DNA from 4 places in the Clostridium sp. Marseille-QA1073 genome. Region 4 is predicted to be linked to each of the others. Evidence: a T-box and tRNA genes for the amino acid it is inferred to sense, from the RefSeq annotation. Region 4 holds a T-box; the other regions hold tRNA genes.
What was found. The T-box of region 4 lies ahead of alaS (alanine--tRNA ligase). A T-box ahead of a tRNA ligase gene usually reads a tRNA of that ligase, here a tRNA-Ala.
Positions count from the first base shown of each region.

Region 1 (3,156 bases), on a different contig from region 4:
TAAACCCCAGACGCAGCAACGCCGCGTGAATGAAGAAGGCCTTAGGTTGTAAAGTTCTGTCACATGGGAAGATAATGACGGTACTATATGAGGAAGCCGCCGGCTACACCCATGCGCCAGCAGCCGCGGTAATACGTAGGTGGCAAGCGTTGTCCGGATTTACTGGGCGTAAAGGATGCGTAGGCGGACATTTAAGTCAGATGTGAAATACCTGGCTCAACTTGTGTTGTATTTGAAATCCGGTGCGTTCAGGAGTGCAGGAGAGGAAAGCGGAATTCCTAGTGTAGCGGTGAAATGCGTAGAGATTGTGAAGAACACCAGTGGCGAAGGCGGCTTTCTGGACTGTAACTGACGCTGAGGCATGAAAGCGTGGGGAGCAAACAGGATTAGATACCCTGGTAGTCCACGCCGTAAACGATGAATACTAGGTGTAGGAGGTATCGACCCTTCTGTGCCGCAGTTAACACAATAAGTATTCCGCCTGGGGAGTACGATCGCAAGATTAAAACTCAAAGGAATTGACGGGGGCCCGCACAAGCAGCGGAGCATGTGGTTTAATTCGAAGCAACGCGAAGAACCTTACCTAGACTTGACATCCCCTGAATTACCCGTAATGAGGAAGCCCTTCGGGGCAGGGAGTAGGTGGTGCATGGTTGTCGTCAGCTCGTGAAGTTTCGGGGAGATGTTGGGTTAAGTCCCGCAACGAGCGCAACCCTTATCATTAGTTGCTACCATTAAGTTGAGCACTCTAGTGAGACTGCCCGGGTTAACCGGGAGGAAGGTGGGGATGACGTCAAATCATCATGCCCCTTATGTCTAGGGCTACACACGTGCTACAATGGTTGGTACAACAAGATGCAAGACCGTGAGGTGGAGCTAAACTTAAAAACCAATCCCAGTTCGGATTGTAGGCTGAAACTCGCCTACATGAAGCCGGAGTTGCTAGTAATCGCGAATCAGCATGTCGCGGTGAATACGTTCCCGGGCCTTGTACACACCGCCCGTCACACCATGAGAGCTGGTAACACCCGAAGTCCGTGAGGTAACCGCTAAGGAGCCAGCGGCCGAAGGTGGGATTAGTGATTGGGGTGAAGTCGTAACAAGGTAGCCGTAGGAGAACCTGCGGCTGGATCACCTCCTTTCTAGGGAGTCGACGTAGTTGGTAACTCTACTACGAAAACTGGTACTATCTCTGTTTAATTTTGAAAGACCAAAAGTCTTTAATATGGGGGTATAGCTCAGTTGGGAGAGCACCTGCCTTGCACGCAGGGGGTCAAGAGTTCGAATCTCTTTATCTCCACCATATTGTGGGTCTATAGCTCAGCTGGTTAGAGCGCACGCCTGATAAGCGTGAGGTCGATGGTTCGAGTCCATTTAGACCCACCATTAATTTAAAATTGTTCTTTGAAAATTGCACAGTGAAAATATTTGTTTAAATATCCTTTAAATTTAAAAGATAAATAAACAATTTCGTCAAGACAAACAGAAATAAGTTTAAAAACAAAGTTTTTGAATTCTATTTATGCGAATTTGTATAGGACACTTTGTAAAAGTTAATAAAATCATTTTATTACTTTATAAAATTAAATAGAAGCGAACAATACTAGGAAACAAGTGAGCGAGGAGCGGAGTTTACTTAGGTAAATGAGCACCACAGCGAATGCAGTTGACGACGTAGTGTGAAGCTTATATTGAATTTTAAGGTCAAGCTACAAAGGGCGCAGGGTGAATGCCTTGGCACTAGGAGCCGAAGAAGGACGTGATAAGCTGCGATAAGCTTTGGGTAGACGCAAATAGTCTGTGATCCAAAGATTTCCGAATGGGGAAACCTCCCGGCGGTTGCCGGGCGTACTCAGATATGCCGAAGTATAAGGTGGTAGAGGTAAACCCGGGGAACTGAAACATCTAAGTACCCGGAGGAAGAGAAAGAAAAATCGATTTCCTAAGTAGCGGCGAGCGAAAGGGAAAGAGCCCAAACCTAAGCCTTTGGCTTGGGGTTGAGGACAGAACATAAATTTACTGTATCTTTAGTTGAAGATAGCTGGAAAAGCACCAAAGAAGGTAATAGGTAGGCCCGTGCTTGGCGGAGATAAGGTAACAGTTCTGATCCAGAGTACCACGAGACACGTGAAACCTTGTGGGAAGCAGGGAGGACCACCTCCCAAGGCTAAATACTACCTAGTGACCGATAGTGGAGAAGTACCGTGAGGGAAAGGTGAAAAGAACCCCGGGAGGCAACAGAACCTGAAACCCTGTGCCTACAACCGATCGAAGCACTTTATATGTGTGACGATGCTTTTTTTAAGAACAGCCACAACGAGTTACGATATGCAGCGGTGTTGACACTTCGGCGTACGGAGCCGAAGGGAAACCGAGTCTGAATAGGGCGCAAAGTTGCATGTCGTAGACCCGAAACCGGGTGACCTATCCATGGCCAGGTTGAAGCGAGAGTAAAATCTCGTGGAGGACCGAACCACGTTGGTGTTGAAAAACCATGGGATGAGCTGTGGATAGCGGAGAAATTCCAATCGAACTCGGAGATAGCTGGTTCTCCTCGAAATAGCTTTAGGGCTAGCGTCGATTAATTGAGTAATGGAGGTAGAGCACTGAATAGGCTAGGGGGCATATCGCTTACCGAACCTTATCAAACTCCGAATGCCATATACTTTTATTTCGGCAGTCAGACTGCGAATGATAAGATCCGTAGTCAAAAGGGAAACAGCCCAGACCATCAGCTAAGGTCCCAAAGTGTAAGTTGTTGGTAAAGGATGTGGGATTTCTAAGACAACTAGGATGTTGGCTTAGAAGCAGCCACTCATTCAAAGAGTGCGTAATAGCTCACTAGTCAAGAGATCCTGCGCCGAAGATGTCCGGGGCTAAAACTTACCACCGAAGCTATGGGTGTACACTACGTGTACGCGGTAGAGGAGCTTTCTGCATTGGCTGAAGTCGTACCGGAAGGAGCGGTGGACGATGCAGAAGTGAGAATGTTGGCATAAGTAGCGAGAGACAGGTGAGAATCCTGTCGGTCGAAAACCTAAGGTTTCCTGAGGAAGGCTCGTCCGCTCAGGGTTAGTCGGGACCTAAGCCGAGGCCGAAAGGCGTAGGTGATGGACAACAGGTTGATATTCCTGTACCACTAGCAGACGTTATTAC
Region 1 is NZ_JBSVQM010000009.1:97,186-100,341, reverse strand. It holds rRNA gene ACY1IQ_RS10315 (16S ribosomal RNA) at 1-1,142, shown strand, start outside; tRNA gene ACY1IQ_RS10310 (tRNA-Ala) at 1,228-1,303, shown strand; tRNA gene ACY1IQ_RS10305 (tRNA-Ile) at 1,310-1,386, shown strand; rRNA gene ACY1IQ_RS10300 (23S ribosomal RNA) at 1,703-3,156, shown strand, end outside.
Region 1: it has a tRNA-Ala gene. The T-box ahead of alaS (alanine--tRNA ligase) is inferred to sense a tRNA for this amino acid. The anticodon was not compared.

Region 2 (3,156 bases), on a different contig from region 4:
TAATAAGTGCCCAGCCATCACTAGATACTATGTCTTTTGCAAGGGCATATTTAACTCCTAATTTATTAGCAGTTTTAAAAAGCTCAATTGTATTACTATGTTCTTGAACACCAACACAGAAATAAGAAAAATCCATATCATTATTTTTACAGATATCTGATATTTGCCTAAACATAGTCCCAGAGCTTCCTTCTTTATCATAAGGTCGTAAATCAAAGTGAGCATCAAAATTTATTATGCCAATCTTTGGTTTATCACATATAGTTTGTACATTATTAAAGAGCCCTCTAAAGTTTCCTAAAGCAGTTTCATGTCCGCCGCCTAATACAATTGGGAATATATTTAAACTAAGAAGTCTAGCTACAGATTTAGATAAAAGTTCTTGTGCTTCACTTAAACTTAATCCTTCTGCAACTATGTCACCTGCATCAAATATATTTACACATTCATAAAAGTTGCAAGGGAAATTTGCCATTTGAGTTCTTATGGATATTGGACCATTTATTGCACCAACTCTGCCTTTATTTAATTTTATACCTATATCACAACAAAAACCTAATATGCCAAAGCTTAAGCTTTCTACAGGCTTTATATTTTCGTCCCATAAATTTAATGGTTTAACATGTTGGTGCCATCTAAAAGCATCATAGTTGGAAGTACTGTCTACTCTTCCACTCCAAATGCTCTCATCCATTTGTATATAATTCTTACTATACATAAATTCATCTCCCATTATAATTTTGTAACTATATAAAAAGTAACTCATATTATAACATTGAAAGCATTAATTAAAAAGGGAAATATGTCAATTTTTATATTAATGCCTTATGATCAAATATCTCAAGGTGTTTTAAAGACTTTATCCCAATTCAGTACTGATATACGATCAGCTAATGAAATGGTAAATACACTACTAACTAATGATAAACTTAATGTTGATGCTAACTTTTTAAACTTTGTGTCACATTTTGATCAAGGGAAATATTATCAATTTAGAAGTGAAGGATACATGGAGGCTTTAACATTTATAAAGACTTACAATGAAATGAGCTTATGCTATTAGATTAATAATCTACAAACTCCTGCTATCAAGCATTTTACAGAAGCTTTAAATTCACTAGATAGAGTTAGTCGTTCATTCTTATCTGATGATGACTTTAGGGATTTAATAATTGAAATAGGTGCGCTAAAAAAATACAGATGAAATTAATAGGAAATAATAAGAATGTATAATTTAAATTGTGGCTAATCAACTTTATAATTTGTAGTACCATATAGAAATATATCTGTAAAAAATTTAATAATTGATCTTAATAGGTTTTAAAATTTAATTTATTCTAAAAAAATAAAAAAGCAATCCTCTTGGATTGCTTTTTGGTGGAGATAAAGAGATTCGAACTCTTGACCCCCTGCGTGCAAGGCAGGTGCTCTCCCAACTGAGCTATACCCCCAAATATGGTGGACCTTCAGGGACTCGAACCCCGGACCTACCGGTTATGAGCCGGTTGCTCTAACCAACTGAGCTAAAGATCCATAGTGTTAACTAAGGAGACTTAGTTAACACTACCTGGCAACAACCTACCCTCCCACAGGGTCTCCCCTGCAGTACTCTCGGCGTCCTAAGGCTTAACCTGCCTGTTCGGAATGGAAAGGGGTGTTACCCTTAGGACCATCATCACCAGATTCAAAGGTCATTCATTAACCTTACTTTGTTATTATAATTTATTAAGTTATCTTTGTCAATAACTTTTTTTATAAATTTTCAAAGAAATTATTCTCTGAAAATTGCACAGTGAAATTAATTAGGTCAAGCCCTCGACTTATTAGTATGAGTCAGCTGAACATGTTGCCATGCTTACACCTCTCACCTATCAACCTGGTGTTCTTCCAGGAGTCTTACTAACTTATGTTATGGGAAATCTCATCTTAGGGGGGGCTTCACGCTTAGATGCTTTCAGCGTTTATCCCTTCCAGACATAGCTACCCAGCTGTGCCACTGGCGTGACAACTGGTGCACCAGAGGTCTGTCCATCCCGGTCCTCTCGTACTAAGGACAGCTCCCTTCAAATTTCCTACGCCCGCGACGGATAGGGACCGAACTGTCTCACGACGTTCTGAACCCAGCTCGCGTGCCGCTTTAATGGGCGAACAGCCCAACCCTTGGGACCTACTTCAGCCCCAGGATGCGACGAGCCGACATCGAGGTGCCAAACCTCCCCGTCGATGTGGACTCTTGGGGGAGATCAGCCTGTTATCCCCGAGGTAGCTTTTATCCGTTGAGCGATGGCCCTCCCACGAGGAACCACCGGATCACTAAGCCCGACTTTCGTCCCTGCTCCACTTGTCTGTGTCGCAGTCAGGCTCCCTTCTGCCTTTGCACTCTTCGAACGATTTCCGACCGTTCTGAGGGAACCTTTGGGCGCCTCCGTTACTTTTTTGGAGGCGACCGCCCCAGTCAAACTGCCCACCTAACAATGTCCCGTGACCTGATTCAAGGCCTCCGGTTAGAATTCCAGTACTATCAGGGTGGTATCCCAAGGATGACTCCACAAAGGCTGACGCCCTTGCTTCCAAGTCTCCCACCTATCCTGTACAGATAGTACCGAAACTCAATGCTAAATTGCAGTAAAGCTCTACGGGGTCTTTCCGTCCAATCGCGGGTAGCAAGCATCTTCACTTGCACTACAATTTCGCCGGATTTGCTGTTGAGACAGTGCCCAAATCATTACGCCATTCGTGCGGGTCGGAACTTACCCGACAAGGAATTTCGCTACCTTAGGACCGTTATAGTTACGGCCGCCGTTTACTGGGGCTTAAGTTCATGCCTTCGTTTGCACTAAGCAATCCCCTTAACCTTCCAGCACCGGGCAGGCGTCAGCCCCTATACATCAGCTTTCGCTTTAGCAGAGACCTGTGTTTTTGCTAAACAGTTGCTTGGGCCTATTCTCTGCGGCCTACTTGCGTAGGCACCCCTTCTCCCGAAGTTACGGGGTCAATTTGCCGAGTTCCTTAACAGCAATTCTTCCGATGGTCTTAGGATTCTCTCCTCACCTACCTGTGTCGGTTTGCGGTACGGGCACTAGCTTCCTCCATAGAGGCTTTTCTTGGCAGCGTGGAATCAGATACTTCACCCTAAAGGGCTTCCCCATCACGCCT
Region 2 is NZ_JBSVQM010000007.1:161,105-164,260, reverse strand. It holds gene hutG (formimidoylglutamase) at 1-718, opposite strand, end outside; gene ACY1IQ_RS08705 (hypothetical protein) at 776-1,063, shown strand; tRNA gene ACY1IQ_RS08700 (tRNA-Ala) at 1,376-1,451, opposite strand; tRNA gene ACY1IQ_RS08695 (tRNA-Ile) at 1,457-1,533, opposite strand; rRNA gene rrf (5S ribosomal RNA) at 1,566-1,683, opposite strand; rRNA gene ACY1IQ_RS08685 (23S ribosomal RNA) at 1,804-3,156, opposite strand, start outside.
Region 2: it has a tRNA-Ala gene. The T-box ahead of alaS (alanine--tRNA ligase) is inferred to sense a tRNA for this amino acid. The anticodon was not compared.

Region 3 (3,156 bases), on a different contig from region 4:
CTTGGAAGCAAGGGCGTCAGCCTTTGTGGAGTCATCCTTGGGATACCACCCTGATAGTACTGGAATTCTAACCGGAGGCCTTGAATCAGGTCACGGACAATTGTTAGGTGGGCAGTTTGACCGGGGCGGTCGCCTCCAAAAAGTAACGGAGGCGCCCAAAGGTTCCCTCAGAACGGTCGGAAATCGTTCGAAGAGTGCAAAGGCAGAAGGGAGCCTGATCAGGACACAGACAAGTGGAGCAGGGACGAAAGTCGGGCTTAGTGCGATCCGGTGGTTCCTCGTGGGAGGGCCATCGCTCAACGGATAAAAGCTACCTCGGGGATAACAGGCTGATCTCCCCCAAGAGTCCACATCGACGGGGAAGGCCGTGGCTTGGCACCTCGATGTCGGCTCGTCGCATCCTGGGGCTGAAGTAGGTCCCAAGGGTTGGGCTGTTCGCCCATTGAAGCGGCACGCGAGCTGGGTTCAGAACGTCGTGGAGATGTTCGGTCTCCTATCCGTCGCGGGCGTAGGAAATTGAAGGAGCCAACTCTGGCAATGAGGACCGGGATGGACAGACCTCTGGTGCACCAGTTGTCACGCCAGTGGCACAGCTGGGTAGCTATGTCTGGAAGGGATAAACGCTGAAAGCATCTAAGCGTGAAGCCCCCCCTAAGATGAGATTTCCCATAACATAAGTTAGTAAGACTCCTGGAAGAACACCAGGTTGATAGGTGAGAGGTGTAAGCATGGCAACATGTTCAGCTGACTCATACTAATAAGTCGAGGGCTTGACCTAATTAATTTCACTGTGCAATTTTCAGAGAATAATTTCTTTGAAGTTTATATAATTTTAAAATTTGATAGAAACGAGTAATACAAGGAAACAAATGAGTGAGGAGCAGAGTTTACTAATGGTAAATGAGCACCACAGCGAATGCAGTTGACGAAGTAGTACGACGTTTATGACAAATTTTCTTTAAAATTAATAGAAGCGAACAGAACAAGGAAGTGAAGAAACGAAGAGCGGAGTTTACTAAAGTAAATGAGCACTGGAGTGACTGAAACTGACGAAGTAATGTGAAGCTTATATGAATTTTTAATCTGGTGATGATGGTCCTAAGGGTAACACCCCTTTCCATTCCGAACAGGCAGGTTAAGCCTTAGGACGCCGAGAGTACTGCAGGGGAGACCCTGTGGGAGGGTAGGTTGTTGCCAGGTAGTGTTAACTAAGGAAACTTAGTTAACAGTATGGATCTTTAGCTCAGTTGGTTAGAGCAACCGGCTCATAACCGGTAGGTCCGGGGTTCGAGTCCCTGAAGGTCCACCATATTTGGGGGTATAGCTCAGTTGGGAGAGCACCTGCCTTGCACGCAGGGGGTCAAGAGTTCGAATCTCTTTATCTCCACCAAAAAAGCAATCCAAAAGGATTGCTTTTTTTATACGAATTTTTAATAATAGCATTCATTTTTTATAAATATGAAGTCAAAAACTAATTTGTTAAAAAAACTTAGCATATATTGAAAAATTTATAAGCTTAAAACTCTTTAAAATTTTTTATCCTTATTAAAAGATCCAGTTCCCATTTTTAAAAATTTGAATTAGTTCTCCATTTTGATTTACTCCGATTACTTCTAAATCCTCTGTGCCAAACATAAAATCTACATGAATTAAAGATATATTTCCCCCGACCTTTAAGAATTCTTCATCTGTCATTTTATCTCCATCTTTTATAGATAAGTTATAAGCTTTCCCTATAGCAAGATGGCAAGAGGCATTCTCATCGTATAGCGTATTAAAAAAAGTTAATCCAGAATTAGATATTGAAGAGTTAAATGGAACAAGTGCCACTTCACCTAAATAATGAGAACCTTCATCAGTTGTAATTAAGTTTTTTAATGAATCATAGCCTTTTTTAGCAGTAAAATCTATAATTTTGCCATTTTCAAATGTCAAAGAAAAATCTTCTATAAGCTTTCCGCTATAATTCAAAGGTTTTGAGCTATACACTATACCATTAACGCCATTTCTTTTAGGTAATGTAAATATTTCTTCTGTTGGCATATTAGCAACAAATTCTATGTCATCTGAGCTCTTTTTACTACCACCCATCCATAGATGATTTTGAGGCAAGTTCACATATAAGTCTGTACCTAAAGAATTCTTAAAATGAAGTGATTTTAAATTTTGATTATTTAAAAGGTCTCTATTGCTTTTGAGAACTTCTATATGTTCTTCCCATGCTTTTACAGGGTCTTCTTTATCAACTCTAACTAGTTTGAAAATCTCTTCCCAAAGTTTTTCTACTGCTTTATCTGGTAAAAGTTCTGGAAATACTTTTGAAGCCCATGATTTTGTAGGGATCGATAGTATTGACCAGCGATTTTTATAATTTGTTAATCGATTATTAAATTCTTTAAATGCTAATTGACTAGCTTTTATAGAAGCAGAAATTTTTTTAGAGGGAACATCTTTCATAAGTTCGGGATCTGAGGCAGATATACTTAATACTGCGGCACCATTCTTTACATAGTGCATAAGTGAATCCACTTTCCATGGGGCTATAGTGCTTAATACCTCATCATCAGCATACATATATTTTATTTTTGTAGAAAGTTCATCATTCCAATCTATTATTACTTCCCTAGCTCCTTCTTTATAGGCGGCTTCAGAAATCATTCTAGTAAATGGAGCACATTCTATTGGGGATGCTATTATAAGAGTTTGATTTTTCTGAATATTTACTCCTGTTTTTACTGCTAATCTAGCATACTTTTTAAGCATCTTCTCCATTATATTAACACCTCTTAAAAATATTTATTATGTAATATTATAATTTAGATAATTTAGATAATTTATACGTGCAAGCTATAATTTTATTTTAGAGGTATTAGAAAGGTTAAAGATTACTATTAAGGTTTACAATGACAAATTAATATGCTTCTTTAAATGCAAAAAGTTCTTAAATTTATATATTTAAATAGAAAATTTATTTATTATATAAGTTTTAAATTAAGATAATAGAATATCATATTTAGCTGAATGTATTGACATATATCCTTAAATATGCTATATATAGTATAGCACATATAATTATATATTGAAAAAAAGGTGAAAAAGTATAACACATAAATGAATTAATAAATATAATAGTATTATAGACTTTTAAAAAGTATG
Region 3 is NZ_JBSVQM010000009.1:93,353-96,508, reverse strand. It holds rRNA gene ACY1IQ_RS10300 (23S ribosomal RNA) at 1-778, shown strand, start outside; rRNA gene rrf (5S ribosomal RNA) at 1,083-1,200, shown strand; tRNA gene ACY1IQ_RS10290 (tRNA-Ile) at 1,233-1,309, shown strand; tRNA gene ACY1IQ_RS10285 (tRNA-Ala) at 1,315-1,390, shown strand; gene ACY1IQ_RS10280 (aminopeptidase) at 1,546-2,772, opposite strand.
Region 3: it has a tRNA-Ala gene. The T-box ahead of alaS (alanine--tRNA ligase) is inferred to sense a tRNA for this amino acid. The anticodon was not compared.

Region 4 (3,156 bases):
TCTGTAAGTTCTAGAGGAAAACCATAAGTGTCATAAAGTTTAAAAACTTTTTCACCTTTTAAAGTATCTTCATTAGAAGCTTCTAATTCTTCAATATATGATTTTAATATTTCCATTCCTGAATCTATAGTTTCACTAAATCTTTCTTCTTCTAGTTTTATTACCTTTTTGATGTAACTAGATTTTTCACTTAATTCTGGATAAGCACCATTAGAGTTTTCTATTACTATATCACATAGATTATTTAAGAATATTCCCTTTATTCCTAGTAATCTACCATGTCTTGCTGCCCTTCTTAATATTCTTCTTAAAACATATCCTCTACCTTCATTTGATGGTAATACTCCATCACTAATCATGAATGTTACACTTCTAACATGGTCAGTTATAACTCTTATAGATATGTCTTCTTTTTCATTATAGCCATATTTTTTATTAGATATTCTGCAAACTTCATCTAATATTGCTCTAATTGTGTCAACTTCAAAAATGCTGTTAACTCCTTGCATTATGGTTGCCATTCTTTCAAGCCCCATTCCTGTATCTATGTTAGGACTTGATAATTTATTATAATTTCCTTCTTCGTCTTTATCAAATTGAGTAAATACTAGATTCCAGAACTCTATAACTCTATCTTCATCAGAAGCTTTTTCAAATTCCTCAGCAGTTTTTATTTGTCCTAATTCAGGTTTTCTATCAAAATGAATTTCAGAACACGGTCCACATGGTCCAGGGCCAGCTCCAACCTCCCAGAAATTATCTGCTCCTAATCTAAAAATACGATTTTTATCTATATCTGTTTTATTTACCCATATTTCAAAAGCTTCATCATCTTCTAAATGTATAGTTACATATAATTTATCTTTTGGTATTCCTAAAACTTCTGTTACATATTCCCAAGCCCATGGAATTATCTCTTCTTTAAAGTAATCTCCAAAAGAGAAATTTCCAAGCATTTCGAAAAAAGTACCATGTCTAGAGGTTTTACCTACATTTTCTATATCTCCAGTTCTAATACACTTTTGACAAGTAGTAACTCTCTTACTTGGTGGGGTTTGTAATCCTGTAAAATATGGTTTTAATGGAGCCATACCAGCATTTATAAGTAGTAAGCTCTTATCATTTTTAGGTACTAATGGGAAACTTTCTAATCTTAAGTGGTCTTTACTTTCAAAAAATCTTAAATAAGATTCTCTAATTTCATTTAATGACATATTTTTCATATCTATTCCTCCTCCTATAATTTAAGTGCACTATTTAAAAATTTAATATATAGATTAAAATATGCATTTGTTTTGTTATTTTAATTTATAACTTTTTAATTCACAATGCACATCTCACACTTCGTTATTGTAGCTATATTTTGTATCATTATAGTATTAACTAATAATATTTTATACAAAAAATAAAAACCTTCCTTCCCTAAAAAGGGACGAAAGGTTCCGCGTTACCACCCTTATTATATTAAAATTTTTTAAATTTTAATATCACTTAATTAAATATGGCTCTAAGACAGCTTCAATATATCTCCCAAGAAGTTTTCACCAACCACTTCCTCTCTAAATGCCTTGATATATTTACTAATTCTTGTCATCACCTAATATTACATTTTCTTATTGGAATTATATGAAAAAATAAATAAAATGTCAACTATTACTTAATTAAAATTTAAAATAAATAACTTTCAATATCTTCATATAATACCTTAATAGTTACCCAAATAGGTACAATAATTATCATACCTAATACACCACCTATATTTCCGCCTAGAAGTAATAACATTAATATGGTAAGTGGATGTGCACTGACACTCTCTCCTATTATTTTAGGACATATAATATCTCCTTCTATTTGCTGAATTATCATTAATGCTATTCCTACAGAAACTACACTTTGAAGTGAATTTAAACTAGCCAATATAAGAATAGGAATAGCACCTATTATAGGCCCAAAATAAGGAATTATATTAAATATTGCATTTATTAAAGATAATACTATAGGAAATTTAACTCTTAATATTAAAAGCACTATAAATGTTAAAATACCTATAATAGCGCAAAGTTCAAATTGTGTTATTATATATCGCTCTAACACTTTATCTATATGCGTTAAAGCTTTTCTAATCATATTTTTGCTTGATGTAGGAAATAATTTTAAAATTCCATTCAAAATTAAATTATCATCAGATAGAAAAAAATAAATAAGGAGTAGGAGAAACTAAAAATAATAATATATTTTCTCCTGCTGATATAAGAGTTTCTATGGTTTTCTCTATTGTATTAATTATTAGTAATTGTACTTTATCATAAATTACGTTTATAAAATGGGAAATAAATTTATTATTTCCTAAAGTAATATCTGGACTCTTAAGATTATTAACATATCTTTCAATATCTAAAAGCATATCATTAATATTATTGCTGTCTTTAAATATAGAAGGTATTAAAATAGTAAATATTATTAAAATAGAAAGTATTATAGTTAATATAACAAAAGCTGCTGCAAATTTTCTATTAAAGCCTTTGCTAATCAAAAATTTATAATAAGGTCTTAAACTATAAGATATTATAAAAGATATTAATATAACTCCAATTAAATCTAAAAATACTGGAAATCTTTTTATTAGAAGTATAATTGCTAATATAAATATTATTAATGCTATAATTTTAATATAGCTTCTTTTACCCTTCAATATTGTCTTCTCCTATATATAAAAAATTATTATGAGGTACACAATGAAAACTATATTTATCTTGACATCCTACATAAAGCAAATTATCTTCTCCTAAAATCATATCTTTGATTAATAATATTCTTCTTTCTCTAAATATACTTGTAACTAAGCTATATGATATTGAAATAGCTCTTATCTCAAAACTTTCTCCATCAAAAATTATTTCCTTAACAATACCCAATATTTCAGAATTTTTATCTATAACATACATTTTCTTAATATCATTAAAAGCTAAATATTCTTCTTTATTTATTTTATTTATTATCATTGCTCCATTAAAATAAATAATATCTTCTTTTAAAATGCTAAAGTTTTTCCTAAAAAGCTTGTAGGGGGTTACTTCAAAACCTATAACTTCCCTTTTACTAAAATTTATCAGTATATCCTTTACATATCCTAACTTTTCACCTTGTAGATCCAAT
Region 4 is NZ_JBSVQM010000001.1:278,670-281,825, forward strand. It holds gene alaS (alanine--tRNA ligase) at 1-1,223, opposite strand, end outside; T-box leader at 1,426-1,603, opposite strand; gene ACY1IQ_RS01215 (AI-2E family transporter) at 1,669-2,169, opposite strand; gene ACY1IQ_RS01220 (hypothetical protein) at 2,183-2,692, opposite strand; gene ACY1IQ_RS01225 (PRC-barrel domain-containing protein) at 2,682-3,156, opposite strand, start outside.